Regions from separate parts of the Cupriavidus sp. SS-3 genome, predicted to be linked through region 1. Evidence: riboswitches for the same ligand, from Rfam matches in the RefSeq annotation. Region 1 holds a riboswitch; the other holds the start of a gene.

Region 1 (5,180 bases):
CGGCGGCACTGTCGCACACCGTGATGACCACCCGCATCTCAGGAGCATTCTCGCCGACAAATTCATCCCAGCTCTTGCTGCGGAAGTCGCCGACGTCGACGCCAGCATTGCCAAGCACCTCGAGGGCGAATGGATTGATGCGCCCGCTTGGCGAGCTCCCGGCGCTATAGGCGCGCACATCGCGGCCCGACTGCCGGGCCAGATGGTTCAACATGCCCTCGCTCAGCACACTGCGGGCAGAGTTGTGGGTGCACAGAATCAGTACGTTGGTGGTCATGGGGCGCTACGAGATTATTGAAGTGCGGATCGGATTGCGTGTGAGGACGCACCCTTAGCAGCAGGACGGCGTGGAGTTGACCGCGACGCCGATCGGCTTGCCCTTCGGAGTGCGGGGGGCGCAACAGGCCGATTCCTGGCCCGCAGCATCGATTTTTCGGGATTCGCCGTACACCGGCACATTACCCAGGGTATGAAAGTGCTCCCACGCGATGCCTTGCGGATCCGTGACCCAATACTTCTCGCTCTTCGCGTAGCAGCAGGTGGTCTCGCCTTCGTCGAGCAACGCCATGTCGGCCGCTTCGGCCCGCTGCTTCAGTTCGGCCAGCTCGGCCGCGTCGTCTGTCTGAAACCCGAGGTGGTCGACGCCGGTCTCCGCGCCGCGGGCCGAAATGGCGAAGTTCACGCGCGGATCCTCCAGCATCCACTTCGCATAGTCCTCTTTTACGACCGTGGGCTCGGCCGCGAAGAGGGCTGAGTAGTAGCGAATGCTCGCAGACAGGTCGGTGACGCTGACGTGCACGTGGAAGCGCTTCATGATTTGGGCTCCGAGGCGACGAAACATTGGGACACAGGGGAGCACGGATTGCCGCTGCAGCAGTTCTCCGTGAGGTAGCCGAGCAGTGCGTTCATGGTCTCGAAATGGGCCATGTAGATGATCGAGCGTCCGTCCTGCCTGCTGGATAACAAGCCGGCACGGTGCAACTCCTTCAGGTGGAAGGAGAGGGATGACGCCGGCATTTCCATCAGCTCGGCTATCCGGCCCGCGGGAAGGCCGCCAGGCCCGGCCTGCACGAGCAGCCGGAACACGGACAAACGTATCGAATGGGCGAGCGCGGCAAGCGCGTCAAGGGCGTGATCGGTTTCCATTTTTCGACGATAGTCGAATAATGGAAGTGTGTGAAGTGAAACTTTTGTGACGAAGGCACAGTGAGTGTGTGGCTTCGCCGCCCCATTTCAGCTGTAGCTGCGTGTGGCCGGTCTTTGGCCACCGAACATACGACTGCGCTATCGTCAGAATCAGTAACCGAACTGACGCTTAACGACTAAAGAGAGCCTGTCAAAGCGTGATCGTTCAGGATCAATGAGGGCCGGTTTGCAGGCGGTGTTTCAAGGTGCTTCCCGCAGAACAAGGGTGTGACATCCCAAACTCACTGTCACACCCGTCAGCCACTATTGCAACCGCTCTCGCTCAACCATCAGCCCATCCAGCTGCATCTTCACCATGCCAAGCAGACACAGCGCACTGAAGCAGCCGTCCGAACTTTCGCTTTCGTGATCCAGCAGTACGAGAACCCCTTCAATTCCTGCGCGAACCTGCTGAAGACAGTCGTTTGTGATTTCATCGATCGTTGCCATAAGTTCCCCACTAGTAAAGGCGCGCCACTCATTTCCACATGAGGGCGGCGGGCCAGACGGCGAGGGTGGAAAGACCGGTCAAAGGTGGGGAACCGGCCAGCCTTGCGGCTGCCTCGCCCGGCCCGCCAGGGAGCCGGCTTGGTTCGTGCGAACACACAGGCGTTGCCCGCTACAAGCGCAACGCCTGTCCACCTTATACATCCGGGCTTTCCACACCCGATCATCGGTGGTCCGATGACGCCACCAGTATTTCCTGTCGGTACCGGGGAATCGATGAGAGATGTCGCATTTCCAGGGGCGCGCGAAGTTTGAATCCGGGCAACGGATTCAGAAATCGCTGACTCTTGAAAATGCGCTTGCGTGCTAAGCCCTTTGCCTCCGCCGCCTCACGCCCGCACCGGCGCCAAAACCGCGCCAGGCACCATCGCCGGCGCACTCCCCATTGCCTGGTCCACAACCCCCGCCACCATGTCCGCCGTCACCGCCGACAAGGTCCACCCCAAATGCCCATGGCCGGTGTTGTAGAAGATGCAGGCGGAGCGGCCGCGGCCCACGCGCGGCAGCATGTCGGGCAGCATCGGCCGCAGCCCGGCCCATGGCACCACGCTGCGCGTGCTGACGCCGGGGAAGCACTGCTGCACCCAGTCCACCAGCGGGCGGATGCGGTCGGCGCGGATATCGCGGTTGGTGCCGTTGAACTCGGCGGTGCCGGCGACGCGGAAGCGGTCGTCGCCGAGGCGGCTGGTGACCAGCTTGGTTTCGTCGTCGAGCAGGCTGACCGTCGGCGCAGCGGCGCGGCTGGCTTCGTCGGTCAGGTTGACCGTGATCGAATAGCCCTTGACCGGATAGATGTTGACGCGGTCGCCCAGCCCTGCCGCCAGGGCGCGGCTGGCGGTGCCTGCGCAGATCACGGCACCGTCGAAGGTAGAGCTGGCGCTGTCCGCGCCGTCCTGCACGGTGACGGTGGCATGCCTTCCGTCCGTCTTCACCGCGCGCACGTCCTGGCCGTACCGGCAGCGCACGCCCAGGCGGGCAGCGGCGGCGGCCAGGCCGCTGGTGAACTTGTGGATGTCGCCGGTCGAATCGCTTTCGGTGAAGTAGCCGCCGTAGTAGGAACCCGCCAGCATCGGCTCGATCGCGCGCATCTCCTGCGGGGTCACCGCGCGCCGCTCGAGCCCGCCTTGCGCCAGCAGCGCGGAGACGCGGCCGGCATGCTCGAAGCCGGCTTTGTCACGGTAGATATGGAGAATGCCTTCCTTCTTCAGGTCGAAATCGATGCCTTCCTGCGCCGCCCAGGCAAACAGGTGCTCGCGCGCGGCGATGGCCAGGCGCGCGGTCTCGATGGTGTTGCGGCGGTAGTGGGGAATCGACGCGATGAACTCGGCGAACCACGACAGCTTGTGCCAGCTGGGCCGGGGATTGACCAGCAGCGGCGCATCCTTGCGCAGCATCCACTTCATCCCCTTGACGATGGTGGACCAGTGGGTCCAGACCTCGGCGTTGGATGCGGAGAGCTGCCCGCCGTTGGCGAACGAGGTTTCCATGGCGGCATAGCGATGCCGTTCGAACAGCGTGACGGAGAATCCGCGCCGCGCCAGCGCGTAGGCGGTGGTGACACCGGTGATGCCACCGCCGATGACAGCGATTGTCTTCATGATCTGCAGGATCCAGGAACGTCGAAGGGTGGGAGTCCGCACGCGACATGCGTGTAGGACGCCCCCTCTGTTCTGGACCTGAGAGATTCACGACGCCTTGCCGCGGGGGCGGGCGCGCTTGCTCCTTCGGTATGCCGGGCGGACGATGGCGTCCGGCATTCTTCAGAGTGCACTGACGGGTGATGCCGGTCCTTTTGCCTGAGAGTTTCCGGGGCGGTTGCTCCTTCGGCGCCATGCGCGGCGGGCGCCGCGACAGTCTCTCCCTGCATCACGCTGGCTTGACGCCAGTCGGGGCAATGTAGTGACAAGGCCCCGTATTGGATATGCGGGTTAACACGGATGCATGCGGATATGGCGCGCTAGCCGCGTCGCTATGTCGCATCGGCCGATGGCTTCCGGCCCCATAAAATGTCAGCGCTCGCTATCGAGGACGTCCGGGAGGAGCGCCTGATGCTGCGCAGGCGTCGCGGCGAGCCCACAACGACGACAACAAGGCATTCAGTGAAGAAACACCGCATTGCACTGGCCGTTTCGGCAGTGCTGATGGGCCCCGCCGTGGCCGCCGCCCAAGGGGTGGAGGCAGGCGTGGAGGCGCCCGCGCCGCTGCAGGAGGTGGTGGTATCGGCCCGCCCCGAACGCGGCGAGACGCCGGCGATCCCGCCCAACACGCCGGCGCCGGCGTATGGCATCAGCAGCACGCGCATGGCCGACTTCAACGTGGTCAATACCGAGGACGCGCTCAAGTACGCGCCCAACCTCGCCGTGCGCAAGCGCTTTATCGGCGATATGAATTCGATCATCTCGGTGCGCAGCACCAGTTCGCGCCAGTCGGCACGCGGGCTGGTCTATGCGGACGGGCTGCTGCTGTCCAACCTGCTGGGCTCGGACTTCAGCTTCCCGCCGCGCTGGTCGCTGGTCAATGCCGCCGAGATCGAGCGCATGGACGTGCTGTACGGCCCGTATTCGGCGCTGTATCCCGGCAATTCGCTGGGCGCGACGGTGCTGATCACCACGCGCACGCCGGAGAAGTTCGAGGGCGATGCCAGCGTGCAGCTGTTCACGCAGCGCTTCGGCCTGTACGGCACCCACGATAACTTCAACGGCGTGCATGCCAACGCCTATGTGGGCGACCGCGTCGGCGCGCTCTCGTGGCTGGTCAGCGTGGACCGGCAGGACAGCAAGAGCCAGCCGCTGAGCTTCTACACCGCGTCGCGCTCGACGCGGCCCGCGGGCGCGGCGGACACGCCGGTTTCCGGGGCCTTTTTCGACCAGGACCAGAGCGGGCGCGACCGCGTGGTGATGGGCGTGAACAGCGAGGGCGTTACGCACACGGTGCAGGACCAGCTCAAGCTCAAGCTCGGCTACGACATCACCAGCACGCTGCAGGCGCAGTTCACCGCTGCCTACTGGCAGCAGGACCGCTCCAACGCCACCGGCAGCTACTTGCGCGACGCCAGCGGCAACGTGGTGTCCAGCGGCCCGGTGAATATCGGCGGCTCCCAGTACGTGATTCCGGCCAATGCCTTTGCGCCCGGCAATGGCGAGGACGCGCGCTGGCTCTACGGGCTGTCGCTGCGCACGCGCAACCAGACGGGGTGGAATTTTTCCGGGGTGGCGTCGCTGTTCGACGTCAGCAAGGACGTGAGCCGCAGCGCCAACGCCGTCGGCAACGGACCGGGCACGGTGACTTATGGCGACGGCACCGGCTGGCGCACGCTCGACCTGAAGGCCGACTACCGCCCCGAGCGCCTGCAGGGCGGGCACTGGGTCACGTTCGGCTACCACTATGACAACTACCGGCTGAGCAACACCACCTACAACACCTCGGACTGGCGCGCGGCCACCATCACCGCGTTCAACAATGCCTTTACCGGCAAGACCGAGACCCAG
Region 2 (5,180 bases), on a different contig from region 1:
GGAGGGGGACCGGCGGGCGATCAGGCGCCGACGCTGGCCTTGTAGGCGTCGGCCGACATCAGGCCGTTGACGTCGTCGCCATTGGCCGGCTTGAGCTTGAACAGCCACGCGTCGAAGGCGTTGGCGTTGACGCTTTCCGGCGCCGCGGTGGCGGCCTCGTTGACGGCGATCACTTCGCCGGCCACGGGCGCGTAGATGTCGGAAGCGGCCTTCACCGACTCGACCACGGCCAGCGCGTCGCCGGCACCGACCGACTTGCCCACTTCGGGCAGCTCCAGGAAGACGATGTCGCCCAGCGCGTCCTGTGCGTGGTCGGTAATGCCGATGGTGAGCGTGCCGTCGGCTTCGACGCGCACCCACTCATGCGACTCGGTGTACTTGAGGTCAGCGGGGAAATTCATGAAGGTTCTCCGGATTCAGATCTGTTTCTTGTTGGGTGATGCCTGCCCGGCAACGCTGCCGGCAGGCGAGGGCGACCGTTGGGTGAGCGGGGCTGTCCCCTTAGCTCACGAGTGCCTTGCCATGACGCACAAACGGCAGTTTAACCACAGTCGCGTTGAGTTTGCGGTCGCGGATCTCCACCTGCACGGTGTCGCCCACGTTCACGCCCTGCGGCAGTCGCGCGAAGGCGATCGATTGCGACAGCGAAGGGCTGAAGGTGCCGCTGGTGATTTCACCGTCACCGGCGGGGGTGATGACTTTCTGGTGGGCGCGCAGCACGCCGCCCTTGTCCCGCAGGATCAGGCCGAGGAACTGCTGGCGCGAACCCGCCGCGGTCAGTGCCGCCTTGCCGGTGAAGTCGCGCTCGCTCTGCAGGTCGACGGTCCACGCCAGGCCCGCGTCCAGCGGCGAGACCTTGATGTCCATGTCCTGGCCGTACAAATTCATGCCGGCTTCCAGGCGCAGCGTGTCGCGTGCGCCCAGGCCGGCCGGGCGCACGCCCGCGGCATTCAGTTTTTCCCACAGGCCGGCGACGCTTGCGGCCGGCACCACCAGCTCGAAGCCGTCCTCGCCGGTGTAGCCGGTGCGCGCCACCATCACTTCGCCGAGGTCGGGATCCTGCACGACCACGGCATTGAACGGCTTGAGTGCGTCGGAAGGCTGGGTCGACGGGAAGGTGCTCCACACCTTGGCGCGGGCGTTGGGTCCCTGCACCGCGACGATCGCCAGCGGCTGCACGCCCTCGGGCGCGACGTCCGTGCGGCGCGGGGTGATGGTCACGCCGCTGCCGGTGGCGTCGTTGCGGGCGCGGATCCAGTCGATATCGCCGACCGCGGTGCCGGCGTTGACCACCAGGCGGAAACGGTCCTCGGCGAAGAAATAGACGATCAGGTCGTCGATGACGCCGCCGTTCTCGTCCAGCATGCAGGAATAGAGCGCCTTGCCGGGGGACTGCAGCTTGTCGACGTTGTTGGCCAGCAGGCCGCGCAGGAAGCTGCGGGTATTCGGGCCGGCGAGATCGACCACGCACATGTGCGAGACGTCGAACATGCCGGCATCGTTGCGCACGGCATGGTGCTCCTCGATCTGCGAGCCATAGTTGACCGGCATGTCCCAGCCGCCGAAGTCGACCATGCGGGCGCCGAGGGCGCGGTGGATAGCGTTGAGGGGCGTGGCATGGAGCGTCATGGAATCCTCGGGGGCAGTCTCGGTTGGCGAAAACAAAAAAGGGCCATCCGCCGCAACGATCGCTACGCCAATATGGCGAGCAATCCGCTGCGGCGGATGACCCCTCTGTCCTCGATACCTGAGAGATTACGAGGCGGATCCCGTGGACCCAATCCTCGCGCGCCCCTTCGGTGGGCACGCTCGCCACGAATGACGGGTGCCGCTCTCCAGAGTGCGGCATGCATTGTGTGCATGTTGCATGCCGATCCGACCGGTCCGTGGTGCCTGAGAGTTTTCGGGTGATACCCCTTCGGCGGCGCAGGCGATGCGCGCTCTCCCGGTTGGATGCGCGCAATGTACGGGAGGCCCCGGCCTTTGTCAAACCACGGCAAGGGCCCGTACCCGCCGCTGCGCGCCGGGGCTGCTTACTTCTTCTTGTCGTCGGTGACAACGTTGCCGATGACGCCGCCCACGGCCGCGCCGCCCAGCGTACCCAGCGCGCTGCCGTCGGTCAGGACGGCGCCGCCGACCGCGCCGGCACCGGCGCCGATGGCGGTGTTACGTTGTTTCGGGGTCATGTCCGCGCAACCGGCAAAGGCCGCGACCGTCATGCCGATCAGGGTCACCTTGGTCAAAGTTTGCAGGGTTTTCATTGTTGGCTCCGATGTGATGATTCGTGCATGCCCGAGCGATCCGGCGGACCGGGGGACACACTGATTAGAGTGTCGCGTTATGTCATTGGCTCCGGTCTTTACGAAGTGTTACGCCAGTGACACGGCCTGGCCCACCCTCGCGGCTTGCGCTGACTGACCCGCCGCGGCGAGCGTGTTAACATCGGCAGCTTTGCCGCAGGCCCGGGTGACGGGATGCCGGCAAATCCGCTCTTTCCCGCGATTCCGCTGCCGCCCCCGACACCTGCCCGCATGACCCATGGCCTGAACCCCGCCCAATCCGAAGCCGTCCGCTACCTGGACGGGCCTTGCCTGGTGCTGGCCGGCGCGGGCTCCGGCAAGACCCGGGTGATCACGCAGAAGATCGCGCATCTGATCGAGGACAAGGGCTTCGAGCCGCGCCATATCGCCGCCGTCACATTTACCAACAAGGCGGCCAAGGAGATGCAGGAGCGCATCGCCAAGCTGATGGAGGGCAAGACCACGCGCGAGGGCAAGCGCATTCCGCTCAAGCAGCTGACGGTCTGCACCTTCCACTCGCTGGGCGTGCAGATCCTGCGCATGGAAGCCGAGCACGTGGGCCTGAAGCCGCAGTTCTCGATCATGGATTCGGACGACTGCTTCGGCCTGATCCAGGAGCAACTGGGCACCACCGACAAGAAGCTGATCCGCGGCGTGCAGAGCACGATCTCGCTGTGGAAGAACGGCATGGTCGACCCCGAGGCCGCGATCGCGCAGGCTGCCAATGCCGACGAGCACCAGGCCGCGCTGGTCTACCGCAACTACGTCGCCACGCTGAACGCCTACCAGGCGGTGGATTTCGACGACCTGATCCGCCTGCCGGCGGAACTGTTCGCGCGCAACGAGGCGGTACAGCTGAAGTGGCAGAACCGGCTGCGCTACTTCCTGGTCGACGAGTACCAGGACACCAACGCCTGCCAGTACCAGCTGCTCAAGCTGCTGGCGGGTGGCTCGCACCTGCGCGCACCGGCCTTCACCGCGGTGGGCGACGACGACCAGGCCATCTACGGCTGGCGCGGCGCCACGCTGGATAACCTGCGCGGCCTGCAGACCGACTTCCCCAACCTGAAGGTGATCAAGCTGGAGCAGAACTACCGCTCCACCGTGCGCATCCTGGAAGCGGCCAACGCGGTCATCGCCAACAATCCCAAGCTGTTCGACAAGAAGCTGTGGAGCGAGCACGGCATGGGCGATCCCATCGCCATCCACCCGATGAACGACGAGGAGCACGAGGCCGAGTCGGTGGTGTTCCGCCTGTCGGCGCACAAGTTCGAGCGCCGCGCGCAGTTCCGCGACTACGCCATCCTTTACCGTGGCAACCACCAGGCGCGGCTGTTCGAGCAGATCCTGCGGCGCGAGCGCATTCCCTATGTGCTGTCGGGTGGCCAGAGCTTCTTCGACAAGGCCGAGATCAAGGACATCTGCGCCTACCTGCGCCTGATCGCCAATCCCGACGACGATCCCGCCTTTATCCGCGCGATCACCACGCCGCGCCGCGGCGTCGGCAACACTACGCTCGAAGTGCTGGGCACGTTTGCCGGGCAGGCCAAGGTGTCGTTGTTCGAGGCGGCGATGATGGGCGGCATCGAGGGCAAGCTGCAGCCGCGCCAGCTGGAGCCGCTGCGCGTGTTCTGCGAATCGATGGTGCGGCTGGCCGACCGCGCGGCGAAGGACCCGGCTACTGAAGTGCTCGACGACCTGATGGCCGGCATCCACTACGAGGCTTACCTGTACGACAGCTTCGACGAGCGGCAGGCGCAGTCGCGCTGGACCAACACGCTGGAGTTCCTCGAATGGCTCAAGCGCAAGGGCACCAAGCCGGAAGCGGTCGAGGGCGAGGAAGCCACTGGCTACGACAACGCCGACGGCTTCGGCAGCGAAGGCAAGAACCTGCTTGAGCTGACGCAGACCGTGGCGCTGATGAGCATGCTCGAAGGGCGCGAGGAAGATCCCGACGCGGTGCGGCTGTCGACGCTGCACGCCTCCAAGGGGCTGGAATATCCGCATGTGTTCCTGGTCGGCGTGGAAGAGGGCATCCTGCCCCACTGCCGCGAAGACGACGACATGACCGACGAGAAGATCGAGGAAGAGCGCCGGCTGATGTATGTCGGCATCACGCGCGCGCAGCGCAGCCTGCAGATCAGCTGGTGCAAGAAGCGCAAGCGTGCGCGCGAGACCTATTCGTGCCAGCCGTCGCGCTTTATCGGCGAGATGAAGCTGGAAGAAGCGCCGGCGCCCAAGGACGACACCCCGGCGATGAGCCCCAAGGACCGGCTCGGCGCGCTCAAGGCGCTGCTGGGCAATGGGGGCAAGGCGGTCGCCGGCTGAGCGGTCACGGCGCCCGCGCAGCTTCTACCGCGCGCCCGACACCGCCAGCGTGACGTACTGCGAGCCGCGCTGCCCGCGCGTGAAGTCCAGCGTGAAGTCGCCGACATCGACGCGCCCCTGCAGCGCCCGCCGCAACTCCGCCGTGCCGCCGGAGCGCACACCCTGCAGCGAACGTGCGAGCCAGGCGGCACCGATATAGCCGGCCAGCGTCGCCGGCGACGGCGGCTCGTCCAGGTACTGCTTCATGCGCGCCACGTGCTCCTTTACCACCCGCAACGTGGCCTGCTGCGGCCCCGGCGCGACCTGGGTCAGCACCATCCCGCCGGCGTAGCCGCGGCCCAGGATCTCGCGCGCGGCATTGGCGCTGACCGCGGACAGCCCCACCAGGAAGCCGTACCACCCCTGCGCCGCCAGCGCCCGGCCTAGTTCGGCATAGGCCAGCGTGTCGCCGGCGACGATCACCGCGCCCGGGCGTGTTGCCGCAATGCGCCGTGCCGCGGCGTCGCCGCTGCCTTCCAGCAGCACCGCGCGGGTGCCGGTCTGCGCCTCCAG

What was found. A riboswitch is a leader RNA that binds a small molecule or an ion and turns the genes downstream of it on or off. The one in region 1 is predicted to bind glycine.
Region 2: another riboswitch for glycine. It lies ahead of gcvT (glycine cleavage system aminomethyltransferase GcvT); the one in region 1 lies ahead of U9J39_RS20015 (D-amino acid dehydrogenase).

What each region holds. Positions count from the first base shown of each region.
Region 1 is NZ_JAYLVT010000013.1:38,251-43,430, forward strand. Features, by position in the region: gene U9J39_RS19995 (arsenate reductase ArsC) at 1-277, opposite strand, end outside; gene U9J39_RS20000 (ArsI/CadI family heavy metal resistance metalloenzyme) at 332-814, opposite strand; gene U9J39_RS20005 (ArsR/SmtB family transcription factor) at 811-1,146, opposite strand; gene U9J39_RS20010 (DUF1484 family protein) at 1,450-1,635, opposite strand; gene U9J39_RS20015 (D-amino acid dehydrogenase) at 2,022-3,332, opposite strand; glycine riboswitch at 3,348-3,466, opposite strand; glycine riboswitch at 3,467-3,565, opposite strand; gene U9J39_RS20020 (TonB-dependent receptor) at 3,792-5,180, shown strand, end outside.
Region 2 is NZ_JAYLVT010000016.1:53,738-58,917, forward strand. Features, by position in the region: gene gcvH (glycine cleavage system protein GcvH) at 21-401, opposite strand; gene gcvT (glycine cleavage system aminomethyltransferase GcvT) at 502-1,629, opposite strand; glycine riboswitch at 1,725-1,849, opposite strand; glycine riboswitch at 1,871-1,958, opposite strand; gene U9J39_RS21675 (glycine zipper 2TM domain-containing protein) at 2,034-2,261, opposite strand; gene U9J39_RS21680 (UvrD-helicase domain-containing protein) at 2,532-4,628, shown strand; gene U9J39_RS21685 (ABC transporter substrate-binding protein) at 4,653-5,180, opposite strand, start outside.